2 regions of the Methylobacterium sp. Leaf93 genome follow, and region 1 is predicted to be linked to the other one. Evidence: predicted binding sites of a transcription regulator. Region 1 holds the regulator's gene; the other holds the start of a gene.

Region 1 (4,875 bases):
CGTTCAGAGACAATGCCCTCGTCGCACGGGGCCTGACGGAGGAGCGGGCAGCCGAGCAGGCACAGAAACTGCGTCAAGCCGAGCAGATCGATGCGACGACGCGAACGTTCGAAACGACGGTGAACGGCATTGTGGCTCGGGTGGATGCCGCCGCTGCCGAGATGCAGGCGACGGCACGGGCAATGGTGGGTACTGCGGCACAGACCGCCTCGCAGTCGATCTCAGTGGCGGCAGCGGCCGAGGAAGCGGCCTCGAATGTCAACACAGTGGCGGTGGCGACGGAAGAACTCGGTTCGTCGGTGCAGGAGATCGGCCGGCAGGTCGACGGTTCGGCCGATCTCGCCACCCGCGCGGTGGCTGAGGCCGGCGAGACCGCCGTGCTGGTGCGGGATTTGAGCGAAGCGGCCACCCGCATCGGTGACGTGGTGGCAATGATCTCCGGCATCGCCGGTCAAACCAACCTCCTGGCGCTCAACGCGACCATCGAGGCTGCCCGCGCAGGCGAGGCCGGACGAGGCTTCGCGGTGGTCGCAGCCGAGGTCAAGGAACTCGCGAACCAGACCGCGAAAGCAACGGAAGAGATCGTCGGTCAGATCGGCCGCATCCAGTCTTCGACAGGTCAGGCGGTCACGGCCATCGACGGCATCGCCGGGCGTATCCGCGAGATCAGTGGTGTGGCGACCTCGATCGCGGCGGCCGTGGAGCAGCAGGGTGCGGCGACCCAGGAGATCGTGCGCAACGTTTCCAGGGCGGCGACGGGCACAGGCGCGGTGACGAGCAATATCTCGGGAGTCGCTGGCGCGGCCGAAGAAACGGGTACGGCCGCGAGCCGGGTGCTTGAGGCGGCCTCCGAACTGTCGCGCCAATCCGAGCACCTCGCCACCGAGGTCGGGCAGTTCCTGACGACGGTACGAGCAGCCTGACCCTCATCAGGCGGCGTGTCCCTGAGCAGGTTTCGCGGAAGCGGCCCCCGGTTCTGCGATAGAAAACCCGCGACACAGCGAAGAGCCAAGCAGGGTGAAGCGTTGTCTTGCCAACGTGAATCTGCTTAGCCCTCCGGGAAGCGAGATCGTGTCGGAACGACCGCCGGAAGTCCGGGATCGACCTCACGATCTCGTATCGGCAGGAATGGCATCGGCTCGCGGTGGTGGCCCGGAGGCAAGGCCACCCGCCTTCGTCACGATGGGGGTGCTCGTCTGGACGGAGCAGCGCGAACCCGGCCGTGGTCTCACTCGTCCGTCGAGAACATCTCGTCGAAGGAATAGCCGGAGCCACGCACGGTGCGGATCGGGTCGCTCTGGCGCGGGCGGTTGATGGCCTTGCGCAGGCGGCCCACATGCACGTCCACCGTGCGCTCGTCGATATAGACGTCGTGCCCCCAGACCCCGTCGAGGAGTTGCTCGCGCGAGAATACCCGGCCGGGGCTCCGCATCAGGAATTCGAGGAGCTTGAACTCGGTGGGTCCGAGATGGATCTCGCGGCCCTGGCGGCGGATGCGGTGGCTGACGCGGTCGAGCTCGATGTTGCCGGCGACGAGCAGGTCCGCCACGTGGCTGGGCTTGGCCCGGCGCAGGAGCGCGCGGACCCGGGCGAGCAGTTCCGGCACCGAGAACGGCTTGACGATGTAATCGTCGGCGCCGGTGCCGAGGCCGCGGATGCGGTCGCCCTCCTCGCCCCGCGCCGTCAGCATGATCACCGGCAGCCGCTCGGTCTCGCGCCGGGCGCGGATACGGCGGCACAGCTCGATACCGGAGAGACCGGGCATCATCCAGTCGAGGAGGACGAGGTCGGGCACCTGCTCCTGAAGGCGCAGATCGGCCTCGTCGCCGCGGGCGGCGGTATCGACGACGAAGCCTTCCGCTTCGAGGTTGTAGCGGAGGAGAAGGGTCAGGGCCTCCTCGTCCTCGACGATCAAGATGCGCGTACTCATGCGGGTGTTTTCAGGGTGAGGGCGGCCGTCCCGTCACGCACAGGACAACCGCGCGAGGATCGTGCCGGAATGGCCCGACCGGAGGGACGGTCAGGCGCTGGCGGGCAAAGACACGGTGGCGTAGTTCGACGCGTCGTTCTTCGGGCGATCCTGTTCGGCCAGATCGTTCGTGCCGGTGACGAGGTAGTGGATCGTCTCGGCGATGTTGGTGGTGTGGTCGCCGATCCGCTCGATGTTCTTGGCGCAGAACAGCAGATGCGTGCAGAACGAGATGTTGCGCGGGTCTTCCATCATGTAGGTCAGCAATTCGCGGAAGAGCGAGTTGTAGAGCGCGTCGATGGCGTCGTCACGCTCCCAGACGTCGAGGGCGGCCTTCACGTCCTGGCTCGCATAGGCGTCGAGGACGTCCTTCAGCTGCTCCTGCACCAGGTCGCCCATGTGCTGGACGGCGATGACGATCTTCTGCGGCTGAATCTGCTCGGCGATGGCCACTACGCGCTTGGCGACGTTCTTCGACAGGTCGCCGATGCGCTCGAGATCGTTCGAGACGCGGATGGCCGAGACCGTCTCGCGCAGGTCGATGGCGAGGGGCTGACGCTTGGCGATGAGCAGGATCGCCCGCTCCTCGATCTCGTGCTGGAGGGCATCGAGGCGCTTGTCGGCGCCGATCACCGCCTGGGCCAGGGGCACGTCCCGGCGCACCAGGGCGTTGCCGGAATCGGTCATCATCTTCTCGGCGATCCCGCCCATCTCGGAAATCGAGCGGCGCAGGTTTTCCAGTTCCGTGTCGTAGGAACTGACGATGTGGGTGGACATGCTCGCACTCCTCGACCGAGGCCGCCTCGGGCGGCCCGCATCGCGTAGATCGGGACCGGTGCCGCGGAACGCGGCCCCGGCGGGCTCAGCCGAAGCGGCCGGTGATGTAGTCCTGGGTCTGGCGCTTCTCGGGGTTCATGAAGATCCGCGTGGTGGGGCCGAACTCCACCAGCTCGCCGAGATACATGAACGCCGTGAACTGCGAGATGCGTGCCGCCTGCTGCATGTTGTGCGTGACGATGACGATCGTGAACTCGGAGCGCAGCTGCTCGATCAGTTCCTCGATGCGGCCCGTGGAGATCGGGTCGAGGGCCGAGGTCGGCTCGTCGAACAGGATCACCTCGGGGCGCTGGGCCACGGTGCGGGCGATGCAGAGGCGCTGCTGCTGGCCGCCCGACAGACCCATGCCCGACTGCTTGAGCTTGTCCTTCACCTCGTCCCAGAGGGCGGCCTTGCGCAGGGATTCCTCGACGCGGACGTCGAGATCGGCCTTGGGCAGCTTCTCGTAGAGGCGCAGGCCGAAGGCGACGTTGTCATAGATCGACATCGGGAACGGCGTCGGCTTCTGGAACACCATGCCGATGCGCGAGCGCAGCTCGTTGAGATCGACCTTGGCGTCGAGGACGTTCTGGCCGTCGAGGAGGATCTGCCCCTCGGCGCGCTGCTCGGGGTAGAGGCTGTAGATCCGGTTGAAGGTGCGCAGGAGGGTCGACTTCCCGCAGCCGGACGGGCCGATCAGCGCGGTGACCTGCCGGTCGTGGAAGTTGAGGTTGACCGACTTCAAGCCGTGGAAGGAGCCGTAATAGAAGTTCAGGTCCTTCACGGCGATGCGCACGGGGGCCTGCTCGTCGGCCTTGTGGCGGCCGGTCAGCTGAGCTTGCGTGATCGCGGGAGCGGCGTTCATCGGGTGCGTGTCCTTGTCGAGGGCGGGATGGGACGGGGGCGCGGGGTCAGCGCGCCCGCTCGCTCTTGATGACGAAGCGGGCCACGATCGAGAGGGCGAGGATCGTGGCGGTGATGAGGAGGGCGCCGGCCCAGGCGAGCTGCTGCCAGTTCGAGTAGGGCGAGAGGGCGAACTGGTAGATCATCACCGGAAGGTTCGGGATGCCGCCCATGAGGTTGGGTGAGAACCAGCTGTTGTTGTTGAGCGCGGTGAAGAGCAGCGGCGCGGTCTCGCCGGCGATGCGGGCGAGCGCCAGAATGATGCCGGTGACGATGCCGGCGCTGGCACCGCGCCAGGTGATGCTCTTGATGACGATGGAGGGCGGTGCGCCCAAAGCCGCGCCGGCCTCGCGGAGCGTCGAGGGCACGAGGCGCAGCATGTCCTCGGTGGTGCGCACGATCACCGGGGTGGCGATGATGGCCAGCGCCACCCCGCCGGCCCAGCCCGAATAGGTCCCCATCGGCCGCACCATCAGGGTGTAGACGAACAGGCCGATGAGAATCGAGGGCGCCGAGAGCAGGATGTCGTTGAGGAAGCGGATCACGTCGGCGAGCTTCGAGTGGCGGCCGTACTCGGCGAGATAGGTGCCGGCCATGACGCCCACCGGCGTCGCGATGACGATGCCGATCAGGGTCAGGACCAGGCTGCCGAGGATGGCGTTGGCGATGCCGCCACCTTCCGATCCGGGGCCGGGCGTCGGCTCGGTGAAAAGCAGCGGCGAGAAGCCCTTCACGCCCTCGACGATGAGCATGAGCAGGATCGAGCCCAGCACCACGATGCCGATCAGCGTCGCCACGGTGCTTCCGACGATAAGCAGCTTGTCCGCCACGCGGCGGCTCGACCGGACGCGGCTGGCCTTGAGCGGCGGCGCGTCGTTGGTGGTGAGGGTGTTCACGGCGTCCATGGTTCGGGCTCCAGAGGGCTCAGGCGACCTTCACGCGCCGGACGAGCAGGCGTGCGACGATCAGGACGACGAAGGTGATGACGAAGAGGATGCAGCCGAGCGCCATCAGCGAGTTGAGCTGCATGCCGTCGGCCTCGTTGAACTCGTTGGCGATGCGCGAGGCGATGGTGGAGCCGGGATCGAAGATCGAGCCGGACAGGCGGTTGGCGTTGCCGATGACGAAGGTCACCGCCATGGTCTCGCCGAGCGCGCGGCCGAGGCCGAGCATCACCGCGCCGATGA
Region 2 (4,875 bases), on a different contig from region 1:
CGCGCCGGTGATCCGCGACCTCGACGCCTACCGCGTCGGCTGGGAACTCATCGACCATGCCCGCTACAGCTATTGGGGCGGCCTGCGAGCCGTCGTCGTGCAGTTCTCACGCGGCTGTCCGCATCTCTGCAATTATTGCGGCCAGCGTGGCTTCTGGACCCGCTGGCGCCACCGCGACCCGGTGAAGTTCGCCAGGGAATTGGCCCGGCTCCATCGCGACCACGGGGTGCGGGTCATCAACTTCGCCGACGAGAACCCCACCGTCTCGAAGAAGGCGTGGCGGGTCTTCCTCGAAACGCTGATCGGGGAGAATGTGGACCTCATCCTGGTGGGCTCGACCCGCGCCGACGACATCGTGCGCGACGCCGACATCCTGCATCTCTACAAGCGCGCCGGCTGGACGCGCTTCCTCCTCGGACTCGAAAGCACCGACGAGGCGACGCTCGCGCGCATCAAGAAGGGCGGCGCCACCACCACGGACCGCGAGGCGATCCGCCTTCTTCGCCGCCATGGCATCCTCTCCATGGCGACCTGGGTCGTCGGGTTCGAGGAAGAGACGGACCGGGATTACTGGCGCGGCCTGCGCCAGCTCCTGTCCTACGATCCCGACCAGATCCAGATGCTCTACGTGACGCCCCATCGCTGGACGCCGTATTTCAGCATCGCCGCGAATCGGCGGGTGATCCAGACCGATCGTCGCCGCTGGGACTACAAGCATCAGGTGCTGGCGACCCGGCACATGGCGCCGTGGCGGGTGCTGCTATGGTTCAAGTTCATCGAGGTGGCGGTCCAGGCTCGCCCGCGTGCGCTCGCACGTGTCCTGTTCCATCGCGACGCGGGACTACGCCACGCCATGCGCTGGTACACGCGGATGGGGCGTCGGGTATGGCCCTATGAGATCAGGAATTTCCTGCGCGACCCGCTGGTCGAGAACGGGCCGAGCGTCGCCGAATTCTGGGGGGAGCCGCAGGAGAGCGAGGAAGAATCCATGGTTGCCGTCAGCGCGGAACGGCGTCCCGAACCCGCGAGGCCACGCGCCGATGCGGCGTGACGGTCGATCTCAGATGAAGACGAAGAAGATACCGAAGCTGGCGATGAACCCCGCCAGCGATACGGCAGAAAGGGCCAGGAACCGGGACGATGCGACTGCGCCGACATCCTGCCCATCCTCGATGTGCGAGAAGGCGTGGCCTGCCGCCTGCGACGCGCGAATGAGATCGTCGTGGCGCACCATGCTCAAAGCTGCGGACGGTGCCATGTCGCTCTCCCATCGATCGGTTCTATGTGCGCTAACACACCAACTCAGGGTTGGTTCCGGAACGCCGGCGTCATCCGCCCGCCATGTGGCGCGCCTAACTCGAACTCGATCCATTCCAAGGAACGAGTTCGCCATGACAGAGCCGCTGCGTACCCGCTCGCAGGCCGCCGAAGACGGCGAGGATGCCGGCTCGAACCCGAGCCGGAACGCCACCTTCGGCGACGTGGTCGCCACCCGGTTCGATCGGCGCGACCTGCTGCGCGGCCTTCTCGGGGTCGGCGCCATCGCGGCGGTGGTGACGCCCCGCGCGCTCGCCGCCGGCCCGGCCGCGGCGGCGCAGGGAGAGGCGACGCCGTTCCCGTTCAGGGAGATCGAAGCGGGATCGGACGCGCACCATCACGTGGCCGAGGGGCACGATGCCGACATCCTTATCCGCTGGGGCGATCCGGTCCTGCCCGGGGCGCCCGCCTTCGACCCGCTGAACCAGAACGCTGCGGCGCAGGCCCGGCAATTCGGCTACAACAACGACTTCGTCGGCTATTTCCCGATGCCCGGCGCCGCCGATCCGGCCGCGCATGGCCTTCTCGTCATCAACCACGAATACACCAACGAGGAGTTGATGTTCCCCGGCCTCGGCCGCCAGGACATCAAGACCGTGGCCTTCAAGGGCATGACCCGCGACCTCGTCGACATCGAGATGGCCGCCCATGGCGGCTCGGTGATCGAGGTAAAGCGTAACGACGGCAAATGGGCCGTGGTGCCGGGGTCGCGATACGCCCGCCGCATCACCGTCGAGACGCCGATGGCCCTCTCCGGCCCGGCGGCCGGCTCCGATCGGCTGAAGACCACCGACGACCCGTCCGGCCGCGCGGTGAAGGGCATGGTCAACAATTGCGCCGGCGGCACCACACCCTGGGGGACGTGGCTCACCTGCGAGGAGAACATCAACTACTACTTCTCCGGCGCCCTGGCCGAGGGGAGCGCCGAGGCGACCAACCACAAGCGTCTCGGCCTGCCCGGCAACGCCTATGCCTGGGGCCGCTTCCACGAGCGCTTCGACCTGTCCAAGGAACCGAACGAGCCCAACCGCTTCGGCTGGGTGGTGGAGATCGACCCGTTCGATCCCGCCTCCGTCCCGACGAAGCGCACCGCCATGGGCCGGTTCAAGCACGAGGGCGCCGCCGGCATCGTCTCGAAGAGTGGTCGGTACGTCGTCTACCAGGGCGACGACGAGCGTTTCGACTACGTCTACAAGTTCGTGACGGATGCGGCCGTGAACCTCTCCGACCGGGCGGCCAACCGCGACATCCTCGATTCCGGCACGCTGCACGTCGCCCGGTTCGATGCCGACGGGCGCGGGGCCTGGATGCCCCTGGTGTTCGGACAGGGTCCGCTCACACCCGAAAACGGGTTCACCGCCCAGGCCGACGTGCTCATCGAGGCCCGGCGCGCCAGCGACCTCCTCGGAGCCACCAAGATGGACCGTCCGGAGGATGTCGAGGCCAACCCGAAGACCGGCAAGGTCTACGTGATGCTGACCAACAACGGGAAGCGCAAGGCGGGCGACGTGAACGCCGCCAACCCGCGGCCCGACAACCGCTTCGGCCACATCGTCGAACTGACCCCGGACGACGGCGACCACGCGGCCTCGGGCTTCGCCTGGGAAATCCTCGTCAAATGCGGCGATCCCTCCATCGCGGCGGTCGGCGCCACCTTCTCCTCGGCGACGACGAAGGACGGCTGGTTCGGCATGCCGGACAATTGCTCGGTGGACGGGCAGGGACGGCTTTGGGTCGCCACCGACGGGAACTCGCCGTCGAAGACGGGGCGCAACGACGGCATCTGGGCGATGGAGACGGAAGGGCAGGGACGGGGCACGGGCAAGCATTTCTTCAGGGTTCCGAACGGCGCCGAAATGTGCGGCCCCTACTTCACCCCCGACGACACCACGTTCTTCGTCGCCGTGCAGCATCCCGGCGAGGCCGACGAGGAGGATCCAAAGGCCATGCCCGCCACCTTCGAGGCGCCCTCCACCCGCTGGCCGGATTTCATCGACGGGATGCCGCCCCGCCCCGCCATCGTCGCGATCACCAGGCGTGGAGGTGGCCGGGTCGGAAGCTGACGGGGCGACGCGATCGCCCCCTGCGGCCAAGGGGGGGGCAGGCGTGGCCGAGCCCGCCGCTTCCGGTACCCCGGCGACACAGCATTAACGGAATTGGCGCAAGCTGCGCAGGAACACCGGGAGAGCGACCGCCGACGAGGGCGGCATCGCTTCACGTTTCCGTTTCGTTCCTGTATGGTTGGCCCATGACTCAGCGCGAGACCTCACGTCAGGCCGTTCCGGCCCCCGCCGGCGGCCGGCCGAGCGACCTGTTCGCGGGTGGTCAAGCGCCCGTGCGCGGCGCGAAGGCCGCTTCGGCGGCGCGCGCTCCCCTCGACAGAGCACCGGTCGATGCGGCGGAAGCCGGCTACGACGCCTCATCGATCGAGGTGTTGGAAGGCCTGGAGCCGGTCCGGCGCCGGCCGGGCATGTATATCGGCGGTACCGACGAGCGCGCCCTGCATCACCTCTTCGCCGAGGTGATCGACAATTCCATGGACGAGGCGGTGGCGGGCCATGCCAGCTACATCGAGGTGGAGTTGGAGGAGACCGGCCACCTCGTCATCACCGACAATGGCCGCGGCATTCCGGTGGACCCGCACCCGAAATTTCCGGGCAAATCCGCCCTCGAAGTGATCATGACCACGCTGCATGCGGGCGGCAAGTTCGACTCGAAGGTCTATGAGACCTCCGGCGGCCTGCACGGTGTCGGCATCTCCGTGGTCAACGCCCTCTCCGACATCCTCGAAGTCGAGGTGGCCCGAAGCCAGGTTCTCTATCGCCAGACCTTTTCGCGGGGCCATGTCCAGGGTCCGCTGGAAACCGTCGGCCGGGTGCAGAACCGGCGCGGCACGCGGGTGCGCTTCCACCCCGATGCGCAGATCTTCGGGGCGCTGAAGTTCGATCCGCGCCGGCTGTTCAAGATGGCGCGCTCCAAGGCCTACCTGTTCGGCGGCGTCGAGATCCGCTGGCGCTGTGCCCCCGCCCTGCTGGAGGGCATCGCCGACGTGCCGGCCGAGACGGTGCACCGCTTCCCCGGCGGCCTGCGCGACTATCTCGCCCGCGACCTCGACGGCAAGGAGCTCGTCACCGACGCGGTCTTCGCCGGCAAGGTGACGAAGCCCGGCGGCCACGGCTCCCTCGAATGGGCCGTCGCCTGGATGGTGGTGGAAGACGGGGTCTCGCACTCCTACTGCAACACGATTCCCACCGCCGAGGGCGGCACCCACGAGAGCGGCCTGCGCGTGGCCCTGCTGCGCGCCCTGCGCGAGCATGCCGAGCGCGTCGGCCAAGCCAAGCGGATGACCTCGGTCACCACCGACGACGTGATGGCGACCTGCGCCTCGATGCTCTCGGTCTTCATCCGCGAGCCAGAATTCCAAGGCCAGACCAAAGACAAGCTCGCCACGGTGGAAGCCTCGCGCATCGTCGAGACGGCGATCCGTGACGCGTTCGACCACTGGCTCGCCGCCTCCCCGGCCCAGGCCAACAAGCTCCTCGACTGGGTGATCGACCG

The links. Region 1 encodes PhoB, which activates phosphate uptake and scavenging genes when phosphate is short. Its sites were predicted from a motif close to TGTCATNNANCTGTCAT; they were not measured.
Region 2: the regulator PhoB is predicted to act here: its motif matches at 1,327-1,343, upstream of ASF26_RS17525 (PhoX family phosphatase).

Annotation. Positions count from the first base shown of each region.
Region 1 covers NZ_LMMS01000001.1:135,765-140,639, forward strand. Annotated here, with positions in the region: gene ASF26_RS00640 (methyl-accepting chemotaxis protein) at 1-923, shown strand, start outside; gene phoB (phosphate regulon transcriptional regulator PhoB) at 1,229-1,930, opposite strand; gene phoU (phosphate signaling complex protein PhoU) at 2,021-2,746, opposite strand; gene pstB (phosphate ABC transporter ATP-binding protein PstB) at 2,832-3,650, opposite strand; gene pstA (phosphate ABC transporter permease PstA) at 3,697-4,593, opposite strand; gene pstC (phosphate ABC transporter permease subunit PstC) at 4,613-4,875, opposite strand, start outside.
Region 2 covers NZ_LMMS01000027.1:328,080-332,954, reverse strand. Annotated here, with positions in the region: gene bchE (magnesium-protoporphyrin IX monomethyl ester anaerobic oxidative cyclase) at 1-1,051, shown strand, start outside; gene ASF26_RS22825 (hypothetical protein) at 1,061-1,258, opposite strand; gene ASF26_RS17525 (PhoX family phosphatase) at 1,392-3,380, shown strand; gene parE (DNA topoisomerase IV subunit B) at 3,566-4,875, shown strand, end outside.